One region of the Streptomyces sp. bgisy027 genome, then DNA from elsewhere that is predicted to be linked to it. Evidence: riboswitches for the same ligand, from Rfam matches in the RefSeq annotation. Region 1 holds a riboswitch; the other holds the start of a gene.
The links. A riboswitch is a leader RNA that binds a small molecule or an ion and turns the genes downstream of it on or off. The one in region 1 is predicted to bind cobalamin.

Region 1 (7,066 bases):
GTCGTCGGAGCGGACTTCGCGAACTATCACATCGCCGCGCACGCCGACGTGCCGTCGATCGAGGCGGCATGGGTGGACGACCCGGACCCGGACGACCCGGTCGGGCTCAAGGGGATCGGCGAACTCGGGAACGTGGGACCGGCCGCGGCGATCGCCAACGCCGTCTGGCACGCGACCGGCGTACGCCACCGTCACCTGCCCATCCGCCCCGACCGCGTGCTGTCCGCGCAGGGCGACGCTGTCCGAGGAAAGGCGACACGATGAACATCTCTCAGCGGTCTCCCAGCGAGGTGACGCCCAACGCGTCCGCCGAGTACGACTCCGACGTCGTGGTCGTCGGCGGTGGAATCGCGGGTCTCGCGGCAGCATTCCGGCTTCGTCAGCAGGGCTGGAGCGTGATCGTTCTCGAAGCGGCGCAGTCGGTCGGCGGGAGGATGTCCAGCGTCGAGCGCGACGGATTCGTGCTCAACCGCGGGGCGACGATCCTGCCGGCGTCCTTCACCAACATCATCCAGCTGAGCGAGGACTCCGGCCTCGGGAAACCGTTCAAGCCACTGGCCGTGACCGTCGGTATGCCGCGTGACGGTCGCATGCGACCTCTCGTTCGCCGAGGTGGTCTCGGTGGAGTCCTCGACCTGCTGGGCACGGACCTGCTTTCGTTCCGCAGCAAAATGCTGATGCCTCGCCTCGCCGTGGACGTGCTGCGTTGGCGCCGCCGACTGGAAGGCGACAAGAGCTATCAGGCGGCGGCACGACTCGACAACGAGACCGTTGCCTCGTACGCGTTGCGCAGGCTCAACCAGGAGATTCTCGACTACGTACTGGACCCCTTCCTCCGCGCGCTCTATCTGGGGGAGACAGCCGACATGTCGGTCGTGGATCTCTTTCTCTCCCTGAGCAAGCTCGGCGGGGGGCCGCTGCGATATCCGAGCGGCATCGACTTCCTGCCCAAACGGCTGGCGTCCTTCGTCGACGTGCGTACCGGAGCCGGCGCCACGGAAGTCCGGCATGTCGACGGCGGCGTCCGCACCGTATGGCAGGACGGCGAGGGCGAGCACACGCTCACCACGCGGGGCGCCGTTCTCGCCATGAACGGACAGGACCTGTTGCCGGTCTACCGCGACCTGTCCGACCGGCAGCGCGAACTGATCCAGTCGGTCCGCCACAAGAGCGTGCTCAAGGGAATCTTCGCTCTGCGGCGCCTGCCCGCGGACGTGCCGACCCTCATTCCCGTTCCTCGGGCAGCCGGCCTCGGCCTGGCCATCACCGTGGTCGACTCCCACTCGATGCCCGACTCGGTTCCGCCCGGCAAGGCCGTGATCTCCGGCCACTGGGTCAGTGAACACAGCAAGGAAGTACTGGAACGTACCGACGGTGATTTGCTTCCCGAAATGATCCGGGAGATGGAGCAGGTCATACCCGGACTCTCCGCCGAATTGGAGTTCGCTCACATCGTCCGGTGGAGTTTCGCGACAAATTCGCGATACCGAGGGTTCTACGACACGGTGGCGAACATCCGCCGCACCCTGGCCTCGGACGATGTGATCCAGCTCGCGGGCGAATACCTCGCGCTCTCCGGGACGGCCAATTCCGTCGAGAACGGCGAACGTGCGGCAGCCAGTCTCGGTGAACGCCTGAGTGCACTGCACGGATCACCAGCGAAACGTTCCTATTCGTGAATCAACCCGCGGGGTGCCCGGAGTGCTGTGGCGGGTGGCGCAAAGTGGCACTATGGCCACAGGGGATATGTCGTATCGGCCCTGCTTCGGGTGAGGTGTCCATGGCGATCCTGGGCGACGGTGTCGAGGTCGCCGCGGTCGGCGAGGTCGCCGTCGTCGTGCTCGATGACGCGGGGATCGTCAGACGCTGGTCTGACGCGGCCACTCGTCTGTTGGGGCACGCGGTGCCAGAGGTCTGTGGTCGTCCGCTGACGCACCTGCTGGCCGATCCGGCGCCGTGGAACGCCGACGCATCGGCCGGATCCGTCGTCGACGTCGGGCGGCGGGTCTTTCGGCGCAGCTCCGGAGCGCCCATCGAACTCGTGGTGCGCACGGCACGCGTGGCGGGGCCTGACGATTCGGCGGAGGTCGTCCTCCTGTCGTGCCCCGCGCCGGGCGGGAGCGCTGCGGAGCAGGGAGCGGGCTTCCTGACCTCTCTGTTCGGTCAGGACCGGCTGGGGGTCGTCCTCTTCGACACACGGCTGAACGTCGTACGCGCCAACAACCTGGTGGAGTCGGCAGGGTTGCCGCCCCTGCGCGCGGGGTGCCGCCTGAGTGACGTGGTGCGCGCGGAGGACGCGGAGGAGGCCGAGACCCACCTGCGACGCGTACTCGAGACCGGAGTTCCCCTGGTCGGGGGCGAGCTGTGGATGCGTGCGCCAAGTGCGTCCGGTCAGGAGCGCAGCCTGTCGGCGTCCGCCGTCCGGTTGGAGGGTCCCGACGGTCGTCCGAGTGGCGTCGCGGCGTTCGTCACCGACGACACCGAGCAGCGGCGAGCCAGGCGGCGTGCGGAGGTGAGCCACGCGGCGTCGGTCCGGATCGGGGCTTCACTGGACGTGGCCCGCACGGCTCAGGACATCGCGGACGTACTGGTGCCGGCCTTCGCGGACCTGGTCTCGGTGGACATCGTCGAGGTCGTCCTCGAAGGCGAGGAGCCCGCCAAAGGTGTCATGCCCAGCGGCCGGTGGCGGATGCGGCGGGTGGCAGCGGCCTGCGCCACCGGTCCGTGGCCCGCCGACCTCATCCAGGTGGGCGACGTCATGCCGCCGCTCCCGGACGTGCCGCAGGCGCGGCGGGCGGCACTGCACGGCGACACCATCCTGAAGACCTCACGGCAGGAGTTGGAGGACCAGCTCGCGGACCCGGAGGTGATCCGCGCCCTGCTGCCCGAGAAAGGGCATTCGCTGGTCATCTCGCCGCTGTTCGCCCGCGGTCTGCTGCTGGGCTTCGTCTCGGCCTGGCGGACCGAACGGGCAGAGGGGTTCCAGCAGGAGGACGCCGATCTCCTGTTCGACATCGCCTCGCGCGCGGCGCTCAGCGTGGACAACGCGCGCCGGTACACGAGGGAACATCGGGCCGCGGTCGAGTTGCAACAGCGCCTGTTGCCCCGCGCGACCACGCAGTCCACGGCGGCCGAGTCGGCCGGCCGCTACGTGCCCGCCGGGGGCGGGGCGGACATCAGCGGCGACTGGTTCGACGTCATCCCCCTGTCGTCGCTGCGGGTCGCCTTCGTCGTGGGCGACGTCGTAGGCCACGGCCTGCACGCGGCGGCCACGATGGGGCGCCTGCGGACCGCGATCCGAACCCTTGCCGAGCTGGAACTGGAACCCGGGGAACTCCTCATCCACCTGGACGACCTCGTCCAGCAACTCGCCGACGAAGCCGCTCCGGAGGACCGGGACACGATCGGCGCAACCTGCTTGTACGCGCTCTACGACCCGATCGCCGGCACCTGTGCGCTCGCCGACGCCGGGCATCCGCCGCCCGCGGTGATCGCGCCCGACGGGACGGTCCGAACGATCGAGGTCCACCCCGGTCCGCCGCTCGGCGTGGGCGGCATGCCCTTCGAGGTCACCACGGTCCACGTCGAGCCCGGCAGCATCCTCGCCCTCTACACCGACGGCCTCGTGGAACGAACCTCGAAGGACCTCGACGAGGGCACCAGGGACCTCCTCGGCTCGCTATCGACCCTCTGTGGCGCCGCACGGGCACTGGAGGACATCGCCCACGACGTGGTGTCCGCGGTGTCCGAAGGACCGCCCCGCGACGACATGGCGCTTCTTCTGGCCCGTACCCACGTGATTCCGGCCGCCGACACCGCGGCCTGGCAGTTCCCCGACGACACGTCCCGGGTGGCCGACGCACGGAAGTCCGTCGCCCGGCGACTCGCCGACTGGGGACTGGACGACCTCGCCTTCACCACCGAACTGATCGTCAGTGAACTGGTCACCAACGCGATGCGCTACGCGGGCGGCACCGTGGGGCTGCGCCTCTTCCACGACGACAGAACCCTGGTGTGCGAGGTCACCGACGCCAGCAACACCCAGCCACGGCTGATCCGGGCGCGCGCCGGTGACGAGGGAGGGCGAGGCCTGTTCCTGGTGGCCCAACTCGCCCGACGCTGGGGCAGCCGGTACCACCGCACCGGCAAGACCATCTGGGCCGAGCAGACGATCGGTGCCGGGTCGGGGGCGGGGCTCGACTTTGCCGGGGTCTGGGACACGGCGGAGATCTAGGGTCTGGCCGTCGACCGGTTCCCGGCTACTCGCCGGCCGCGGGCGTGTGGCACGATGCGCGGGACGGATGCGGAGGAACTCCGGTGCGGGTGCAGCAGCCCAACTCCGGGGCGGGCCCGCCACTGTGACCGGGGAGCCGCCTCCCACTCGTACGGCCACTGGCAACCGGCGTGAGCCGGCCGCTGGGAAGGCCGGGAGCAGGCGTCGGACAACAGGCCGTACGGCCGCGTACCGAGATCCGGGAGCCAGGATATTCCGCCCGTCCCGCAGCCAGGCGCCTTCCGCCCGGGCACGGTCCGTCTCCGGTGGCGTGGAAAACCGCCGACAGCGGAAGGCATTCCATCGTGAAGCCCGCACCCGGCTTCGAGCCGGTCTCCTCCTCTTTGGCCGACTCCTCCCACCTGCCCCACGGCGCCGTCGCCGAAGGCCTGCTCCTCGACCGCACACTCGCCGCCATCACCCCCGCGGACCCCGGCGCCCTCGCGGCGGCCCGGGACCGGCAGAACCGCCTGTCCAAGCCGCCCGGGTCGCTGGGATTCCTGGAGGACGTGTCCGTTCAGCTGGCGGGCCTCGCCGGCGTGTGCCCACCTCCGATGCCGGAACCCGCCGCTGTGGCCGTCTTCGCGGCGGACCACGGTGTTCACGCCCGGGGCGTCAGCGCCTGGCCGCAGGAGGTGACGGCGCAGATGGTCGACAACTTCCTGGCCTCCGGCGGTGCCGTGAACGCCTTCGCCGCGCAGACCGGCGCCGGGGTGGTCGTGGTGGACGTGGGTGTCGCGACTCCAATGCCCGCCGGGGAGGGGGTGCGGGACGGGCTGCTGCGCCGCCGGGTCCGGGGCGGGACCGCGGACATGACCCTGGGCCCGGCGATGAGCAGGCGGGAAGCCGTGCGGGCGATGGAGATCGGCATCGGCGTCGCGGGTGAACTCGTGGAGCGCGGCAGCCGTTGCCTGCTCACCGGTGACATGGGCATCGCCAACACCACGGCGTCCGCGGCGCTGACCGCCGCCTTCACCGGTGCCGACCCGGACGAGGTCACCGGTCACGGAGCGGGCATCGACGAGCCGACCCGGCTGCACAAGGCGCAGGTGGTGCGCGAGGCCCTCCACCTGCACCAGCCGGACCCCCGGGACCCCATCGGGGTGGTGTCGGCGGTCGGCGGCCTGGAACACGCCGCGCTCGCCGGGTTCGTCCTGGCCGCCGCCGCGCACCGGGTCCCGGTGATCCTGGACGGCGTGATCGCCTCTTCGGCGGCCCTGGTCGCGGCGGCGCTGTCCCCCGCCGCCCTGGACGCCTGCGTGGCCGGACACCGCTCGGTCGAGCCAGGTCACGCCATCGCCCTGCGGCATCTCCGCTTGCATCCCCTGGTCGACCTGGGGCTGAGGCTCGGCGAAGGGACCGGCGCTCTGTTGGCGCTGCCGCTCGTCCAAGCGGCGGTCCGTGCCCTGCGGGAGATGGCCACATTCGACTCCGCCGGGGTGTCGGAAAAGCCGGCCTGACGCGCCCGCCCGATGTGCCGGCCCGTGCACGCGGCAGGGACTGCCCGGACCGACGGTAGGAGAAGGGGACGGCTGGGCGCCGGCGGGCCCGGGGTCGTAGGCAGGACCACGTCATACTCCCCGGCGACCGGCGACCGGCGACCGGCGACCGGCGACCGGCGACCGGCGACCGGCGACCGGCGACGGGTTTCAGTACTTGGGCCTCAATCACCCAGGCCCCGGCTGTGGTTCTGACGAGCACCAGTGTGCCGGCGCCGATCGTCAGGTCCCCGCGGCCAGGGCCTGGGTGCCGGGCGTTCCGGTCAGGTCAGCTGCCGCTGATCGCCGCCGCCGTGGAGCGCAGCGCCCGGGCTGTGCGGCCGAGGTCGGCGTGGAGCAGCCGTCCCGCGGACTTCATCACCCGTCCCGCGACGAGGACCGTGTCTACGTTCTGGGGGTTCGCCGACTGGACCACGGCCGCGATCGGGTCGCGTTCGGCGGTGAGCATGTCGAGGTCCTCCAGGCGGAGCAGAGCGATGTCGGCCTGCTTGCCGGGGCGCAGCGAACCGATCCGGTCGTCGAGCCCCAGCGCGGCGGCGCCGTCGATCGTGGCCATCCGCAGGACGTCCTTGACGGTCAGCGGGGAGTCGTCGGTGACCTGGCTGGCCAGCAGGGCCGCCCGCATCAGGGAGAACATGTCGCCGGGGACGGTGGACACCGCGTCCACGCCGAGACCGGCGGTGACACCGAGGCGCCGGTAACGGCTCGACACGGGCGCGCCGACGCGCATCCCGGCCTCGGAGCCGGGCGCGGCGGCGGCCTTGCCGCCCGAGTCGCCGATCAGCTTGATCTCGCTGTCGGAGAGCGAGTTCCCGTGCACGTAGAGCGTGTTCGGGCGCAGCAGTCCGCGCTCCTTCAGGGCGGAGATCGGTGTCTGCGTGACGGGGCCTGCGCTGACGTGGAAGGTCAGGGGCAGGCCGAGGTCGTCCGTCATACGCCACTCCTCGATCACCGTCTCGATCGGGGTGAAAGACGGGCCGAGGGGGCCGTACGCCATGGTGACCAGCGCCTTGTCGTCCGACAGGCGCTTGGTGCGGACCCTGCGGACGTCCGCGAGGTCGGCGGCCGGGCCGATCGGGGCGCCGTAGGCGAACACCGCGCGAAGTCCCGCCGCCTGCATGGCGTCGAGGGCCGCGTCGGCATGGTCGGGCGAGTACAGGCCGTGGTTGTAGTCCAGCTGGGTGGTGATTCCGGAGTTGAGGCTCTCCAGCAGACCGGCGAGAGTCGCGTTGTACATGTCCTGCGGGCGCAGCCGCGGGCCGTACTGGCCCAGGACGCCGAGGTACGCGTTGAG
Region 2 (7,066 bases), on a different contig from region 1:
ATGGGTGGCCATGAGGACCGTGGTGCCGCTCGCACGCAGCCCGTCGAGGGTGGTGAGCAGCCGCTCCTGGCCGTCGGGGTCGAGCCCGGCGGTCGGCTCGTCGAGGATCAGCACACGCGGCCGCATCGCGACGGCCCCGGCGATGGCCGTGCGCTTGCGCTGCCCGTACGACAGCAGATGCGTGGGGCGGTCGGCCAGCCGGGTGATGTCGAGGGCGGCCAGCGCCTCGTCGACCCGCGCCCGCACCTCGGCGTCCGGCAGACCGAGGTTGAGCGGGCCGAAGGAGACGTCCTGCGCGACGGACGCGGCGAACAGCTGGTCGTCGGGGTCCTGCACCACCAGCTGCACGGTCGTCCGCAGCCGGGTCAGTCCCTTGCGGTCGTACGTGACCGGCGTCCCCTCGACCGCCAACCGGCCGTCGTGCGGCTTCAGTCCACCGCTGAGCAGCCGCATCAGCGTGGTCTTGCCGCTGCCGTTGCGCCCCAGCAGCGCCAGCGCCCGCCCCTCGCGGACGTCGAAGTCGAGGCCGCTGAGCACGACGGGGCCGTCCTCGTAGGCGTAGGAGGCGCCCCGCAGGGTGACGAGGGCGGTGGGCTCGCTCATGGCTGGGCCTTTTTCGGTGCGGGGGTGGGGGTGGCGGGTGTCGTGAGTGGGGAGTGGCTTGTGGCCGTGCGTGCGATGGGGCCGCTCTGGTGGGGGTCGGTCGTGTCCCGGGCGGTGACGAGGGCGGTGGGCTCGCTCATGGCAGGGCCCTTTCCAGTACGAGGGTGACGACGGCCAGCGCTGCGAGCAGGACGCAACTCGCGGCCGTGAAACGGACGGAGACCTTCGCCTCGGGGACCAGGACGCGCAAGGTGCCGTCGTAGCCGCGCCCGGCGAGCCCGGCCTGGAGCCGGGTGGCCCGCTCGAAGGAGCGCACGAAGGCGGTCGCGCCGAGCCCGGCCAGCGAACGCCAGGTCGCGGCGCGGGTGGTGTGCCCGAGCCGGGCGGCCTGCGCGTCCCGCACCCGGCGCACCGAGTCGAGCAGCAGGAAGCTCATGCGGTACGTCACCAGCGCGACGTCCACGACGGGCGCGGGCACGCCGGCCTGCACCAGCCGGGGCAGCAGGTCCGACATCGGCGTGGTGAACGCGAACAGCAGCACCCCGAGCGAGGCCGCCGAGGTGCGCAGCAGCAGTTCACCGGCGCGCAGCGGCCCGTCGGCGGCGAGGGACACGAAGCCCTGCCCCCCGCCGACCTGGACCAGCAGCGTGGCCGCGCCGGTCACACAGAAACCGAGCGGCACGCGGTACGCCCGCCACAGCCGCCGTCCGGGCACGCCCGCCGGGCCCAGCAGCACGGTCAGCGCGGTGACCAGGACCAGCGCGGCACCCGGCCAGGGCGGCAGGGAGATCGCGAGCACGGTGAGACCGAGCCCGAGCACGGCCTTGTCCACGGGATGACGGCGGCGCCAGCGACTGCCGTGCGCCGCCGCGTCGATCGGCAGCATCCGTCAGACCCTGTCGGCCTTCGGCTCCTCGGCGCCACGGGCCGCGGCGTCCTCGGTGACCCGCTGCAGGGCCCGCTGCTCACCCTGCCTGCGTCCGCGGTGCAGTCCGAAGTAGTAGGCGAGGACACCGGCACCCAGCGCCGCCTGGAGGGAGAACAGGGCCGATTCGATCTCGCCGGACGGAGGCTCGTACAGCGGCGAGAACCACGGCTCGTAGTCCGGCTCGATCTCGGTGATCGCCGTCTCCGCCTCGCCGTCGGCGCCGGTGAACGGCTCCTCCTTGTGGTCGCCCAGGCCGAGCGTCAGCGGCAGCACGGCGAGCGCGGCCACCACGAGCAGCAGCAGGACGTTGATCTTGGTGTTCCTGCTCATCGGGCCACCGCCTCGGTCTCGCTGCGGGACTGCTTCTTGGCCAGGAGCACGCCCAGCCGGGTCAGTTCGCCCTTGCTGGACTGCACCAGCAGCCGCATCACGAGCACCGTCAGCAGGCCCTCGCTCACCGCCAGCGGGATCTGGGTGACGGCGAAGATGGAGCCGAACTTGCCGAGCGCGCCCAGGAATCCGCTGCCCGGGTCGGGGAACGCGAGCGCCAGCTGGACGCTGGTCACGCAGTAGGTGGACAGGTCCGCGACGAACGCGCCGGAGAACACGGCGACCATCAGCGGCACATCGTAGCGCCGCAGCAGCCTGTAGATCGCGTAGCCGGCCCAGGGCCCGACGATCGCCATCGAGAAGACGTTGGCGCCGAGCGTGGTCAGGCCGCCGTGCGCGAGCAGCAGCGCCTGGAAGAGCAGCGTGATGGTGCCCAGGACCGCCATGATCGGCGGCCGGAACAGGATGGCGCCCAGGCCCGTGCCGGTGGGATGGGAGCAGCTGCCGGTCACCGACGGCAGCTTCAGCGCGGACAGGACGAAGGTGAAGGCCCCGGAGGCGCCGAGCAGCAGCGTGCTCTCCGGATGCTCCCGGACCTCACGGGTGAGTGACCGTACTCCGTGTACGACGAACGGCGCGGACGCGACGCCCCAGGCGACCGCGTGCGCCGGGGGCAGAAAACCCTCGGCTATGTGCATGGCTCAGCAGACCCTCTCCAGCACCTCGTGGATGGTTGACGTGCCTTGGCCGGTCTCCTGGCTGACGGGTGACACCGCCCGTGCTCCGCCTTCCCGGGTCTAGGGCCCTGGCGTCACATTCCCGTCGTCCGCCCGAAGGGCGGGCCGCGCGGCGTCTGGCGCGTGCGATCGCAAGGCGCCGGAGCGCCCTCGTGGCGGAGCCACGTGGGCGCTTCGGCAACGCGGCGAGCGTGCGTGCCAGGCGTCGCGCGGCAGACGGGAATGTGGCGCCAGGGCCCTAGGACCCAGTGGCTTGCCCGCGAGGGCAGGAGCCGGACTTCCCGATTCACAGTGGCGAGGGCCGCACCGGCATCACACCGGATTTCCCGTTCACCAAGGCGTGGTGACAGTAGTGCCCGTGGCGGGTGGCTGACAAGCACACCCCAAAGGTGTGAAAGCGGCGTTCGTCCGCTTCGTGGCGGGTTCCCTTCCGGGCGCGTAACGTGATCGAGCATGAAGATCCTCATCAGCGCCGACATGGAGGGCGCCACCGGTGTGACCTGGCCGGCCGACGTGCTCCCGGGGACTCCCCAGTGGGAGCGCTGCCGGGCGATGTTCACCTCCGACGTGGACGCCGCCGTGCTGGGATTCCTGGACGGCGGCGCCGACGCCGTCCTCATCAACGAGGCGCACTGGTCCATGCGCAATCTGCTGCTCGAACGGCTCGACGAGCGGGCCGAGATGCTCACCGGCCGGCACAAGACGCTGTCCATGGTCGAGGGTGTGCAGCACGGCGACGTGGACGGCATCGCCTTCGTCGGCTACCACGCCGGCGCCGGCATGGAGGGTGTTCTGGCCCACACCTACCTCGCGAACCAGATCACAGGCGTCTGGCTCAACGACGTCCGGGCCAGCGAGGGCCTGCTGAACGCGCACGTCGTCGCCGAGTACGGCGTCCCCGTGGTGCTCGTCACCGGCGACGACCTGGCCTGCGAGGACGCGCTCGGCTACGCGCCCGGGGCGCTGAAGGTCGCCGTCAAGGACCACGTCTCGCGGTACGCGGCGGTGTGCCGTACGCCGGCCAGGACGGCCGCCGACATCCGTGCCGCGGCCAAGGAGGCGGCCGGGCTGGCGGTCCGTCACGAGCCGGTGCGCGGCGGGCCGTTCACCGTCGCCGTCGAGTTCGACGCAGAACACCTCGCGATGGCCGTCACCGTCGTTCCCGGCGTCGAACGTATCGGCGAGCGCAAGGTGGCGTACACCAGCGAGCGAATGTACGAGGGAATCCGTACCTTCAAGGCGGTCACCACGATCGCCTCGGCCTCGGTGGAGGAGCAGTATGGCTGACGGGCAGGCACTGGACGAAGTCGTCACGTTCACCTCGGACCTCATCCGCATCGACACGACCAACCGCGGCGGCGGCGACTGCCGGGAGCGCCCCGCCGCCGAGTACGCGGCCGCCCGGCTGGCCGAGGCAGGCCTGGACCCCGCCCTGCTGGAGCGCACGAAGGGCCGGACGAACGTGGTCGCCCGCATCGAGGGCACCGATCCGTCGGCGGACGCGCTCCTCGTGCACGGTCACCTGGACGTGGTGCCCGCGCAGGCCGGCGAATGGAGCGTGCACCCCTTCTCCGGGGAGATCCGCGACGGCGTCGTGTGGGGCCGGGGCGCGGTCGACATGAAGAACATGGACGCGATGATCCTCGCCGTCGTGCGGTCCTGGGCCCGCGAGGGCGTACGGCCCCGCCGGGACGTCGTGATCGCGTTCACCGCCGACGAGGAGGCCAGCGCCGAGGACGGCTCCGGGTTCCTCGCCGACCGGCACGCCGCGCTGTTCGAGGGCTGCACCGAAGGCATCGGCGAGTCCGGCGCCTTCACCTTCCACGACGGCAGCGGCCGGCAGCTCTACCCCCTCGCCGCCGGCGAGCGCGGCACCGGCTGGGTCAAGCTCACCGCCCACGGGCGCGCCGCGCACGGCTCGCGCCCCAACCGGGAGAACGCGGTCACCCGCCTCGCCGCGGCCGTCACCCGCATCGGCGCCCACGAGTGGCCGCTCAGGCTCACCCCGACCGTGCGCGCCGCCCTCACCGAACTCGCCGCGCTCTACGGCCTCGACGCCGACCTGGACGACGTGGACGGCCTGCTCCACAAGCTCGGACCGGCCGCCCGGCTGGTCGAGGCGACCGTCCGCAACAGCGCCAACCCGACCATGCTGGAGGCCGGTTACAAGGTCAACGTCATCCCCGGGGAGGCCGTCGCCCATGTCGACGGCCGATATCTCCCGGGTCACGAGGACGAGTTCCGCGCCACCCTTGACCAGCTCACCGGACCTGACGTGAACTGGGAGTTCCACCATCACGAGGTGGCCCTCCAGTCACCCGTGGACTCCCCGACGTACGCCCGGATGCGCGCGGCCGTCGAGGAGTTCGCACCCGAGGGGCACGTCGTGCCGTACTGCATGCCCGGCGGGACCGACGCCAAGCAGTTCTCACGGCTCGGCATCACCGGCTACGGCTTCTCACCGCTGAAGCTGCCGGAGGGCTACGACTACGGGGCCATGTTCCACGGCGTCGACGAGCGGGTGCCCATCGAGGCACTGCACTTCGGCGTCCGCGTGCTCGACCGTTTTCTGCGTACGGCCTAGTGGAGTTGGGGGAGACAGTGCGGACGCTGGCGTACGGTTCCTGGCCCTCGCCCATCGACGCGGCCGTCGCCGCGGCGCACGAGGGGCGGCCCGACTTCGTGGGCTTCGTGGGGGACGAGGCCTGGTGGACCGAGGCCCGGCCCACCGAGGGCGGCCGGTACACCCTGGTACGGCGCCGCGCCGACGGCGGCGAGGAGTCGGTGCTGCCCGCCCCGTGGAACGTGCGCAGCCGGGTCATCGAGTACGGCGGGCAGCCGTGGGCCGGTGCCGTCGCCGACGGCCGGCCGCTCGTCGTCTTCGTCGACTTCGCCGACCAGCGGCTCTACCGCTACGAGGAGGGCGGCGAGCCGCGTCCGCTCACCCCCGTCTCCGAGGTGGGCGGCGGACTGCGCTGGGTGGAGCCGCGGCTGCGGCTCGACCTCGGCGAGGTGTGGTGCGTGCTGGAGGAGTTCACCGGCTCCGGACCCACCGACGTGCGGCGCGTCCTGGCCGCCGTACCGCTGGACGGCTCGGCGGCCGGGGACCGCGGCGCCGTACGCGAACTGACCGACGACGGACGCCGCTTCCTCACCGGCGCGCGGATCTCGCCCGACGGGCGGCAGGCCGCGTGGCTCACCTGGGACCATCCGCACATGCCGTGGGACGGCACCGAACTGCTCGTCGCCGACGTCGCGACGGACGGCACCCTCGGCAGCCCGCGGACCGTCGCCGGCGGCCTGGAGGAGTCGATCGCCCAGGCCGACTGGTCGCCCGACGGCCGGCTGCTGTACGTCAGCGACCGCAGCGGCTGGTGGAACCTCTACCGCGACGGCGTGCCGCTGTGCCCCCGCGAGGAGGAGTTCGGCGGGCCGCTGTGGCAGCTCGGCCTGAGCTGGTTCGCGCCCCTGTCGAGCGGGCTCGTCGCGGTCGTGCACGGCCGTGGCGCGACGGCCCTCGGGGTGCTCGACCCGGAGACCGGCGAGATCGTCGACGCGGCCGGCCCCTGGACCGAGTTCGCGCCCACGCTCGCGGCGTACGGCGAGCGGGTCGTCGCCGTCGGAGCGAGCCCGCGCAGCGCCTACGAGGTGGTCGAGCTGGACGCCGGCACCGGCCGCACCCGGGTGATCGGGGCCGCGCACGACGACGCCGTGGACCCCGCCTACTACCCCGAGCCGCAGATCCGCACCTTCACCGGACCCGGCGGCCAGGACATCCACGCGCACATCTACCCGCCCCACAACCCCGGCTGCGTGGCCCCCGGCGACACCCCGCCGCCCTATGTCGTCTGGGCGCACGGCGGCCCCACCTCGCGCGCGCCCCTCGTGCTGGACCTGGCCATCGCCTACTTCACCTCCCGCGGCATCGGCGTCGCGGAGGTCGACTACGGCGGCTCCAGCGGCTACGGCAGGGAGTACCGCAACCGGCTGCGCGAGCAGTGGGGTGTGGTCGACGTCGAGGACTGCGCGGCCGTCGCGCTGGCCCTCGCCGACGAGGGCACCGCCGACCGGCGGCGGCTCGCCGTCCGGGGCGGCAGCGCGGGCGGCTGGACCACGGCCGCCTCGCTCACCACGACCGACGTCTTCGCGTGCGGCACCATCCTCTACCCGATCCTCGACCTGGCCGGCTGGGGCACGGGCGAGACCCACGACTTCGAGTCCCAGTACCTGGAGTCCCTGGTGGGACCGCTCGCCGAGGTGCCCGCACGGTACCTGGAGCGCTCGCCCGCGGAGCACGCCGAGCACCTCACGGTGCCGTTCCTGCTGCTCCAGGGCCTGGACGACGTGATCTGCCCGCCCGCCCAGTGCGAGCGGTTCCTCGCCCGGATGGAGGGCAGACGCGTGCCGCACGCCTACATCGCCTTCGAGGGGGAGGGACACGGGTTCCGCAGGGCGGAGACGATGGTCC

Region 2: another riboswitch for cobalamin. It lies ahead of AC3ETA_RS08510 (energy-coupling factor ABC transporter permease); the one in region 1 lies ahead of cobT (nicotinate-nucleotide--dimethylbenzimidazole phosphoribosyltransferase).

What each region holds. Positions count from the first base shown of each region.
Region 1 is NZ_JBYIVZ010000069.1:26,896-33,961, forward strand. It holds gene AC3ETA_RS42535 (xanthine dehydrogenase family protein molybdopterin-binding subunit) at 1-264, shown strand, start outside; gene AC3ETA_RS42540 (protoporphyrinogen/coproporphyrinogen oxidase) at 291-1,679, shown strand; gene AC3ETA_RS42545 (SpoIIE family protein phosphatase) at 1,781-4,234, shown strand; cobalamin riboswitch at 4,308-4,489, shown strand; gene cobT (nicotinate-nucleotide--dimethylbenzimidazole phosphoribosyltransferase) at 4,579-5,733, shown strand; gene AC3ETA_RS42555 (amidohydrolase family protein) at 6,041-7,066, opposite strand, start outside.
Region 2 is NZ_JBYIVZ010000006.1:120,561-127,626, reverse strand. It holds gene AC3ETA_RS08525 (energy-coupling factor ABC transporter ATP-binding protein) at 1-603, opposite strand, end outside; gene cbiQ (cobalt ECF transporter T component CbiQ) at 740-1,489, opposite strand; gene AC3ETA_RS08515 (energy-coupling factor ABC transporter substrate-binding protein) at 1,493-1,861, opposite strand; gene AC3ETA_RS08510 (energy-coupling factor ABC transporter permease) at 1,858-2,559, opposite strand; cobalamin riboswitch at 2,846-2,973, opposite strand; gene AC3ETA_RS08505 (M55 family metallopeptidase) at 3,052-3,885, shown strand; gene AC3ETA_RS08500 (M20/M25/M40 family metallo-hydrolase) at 3,878-5,182, shown strand; gene AC3ETA_RS08495 (prolyl oligopeptidase family serine peptidase) at 5,188-7,066, shown strand, end outside.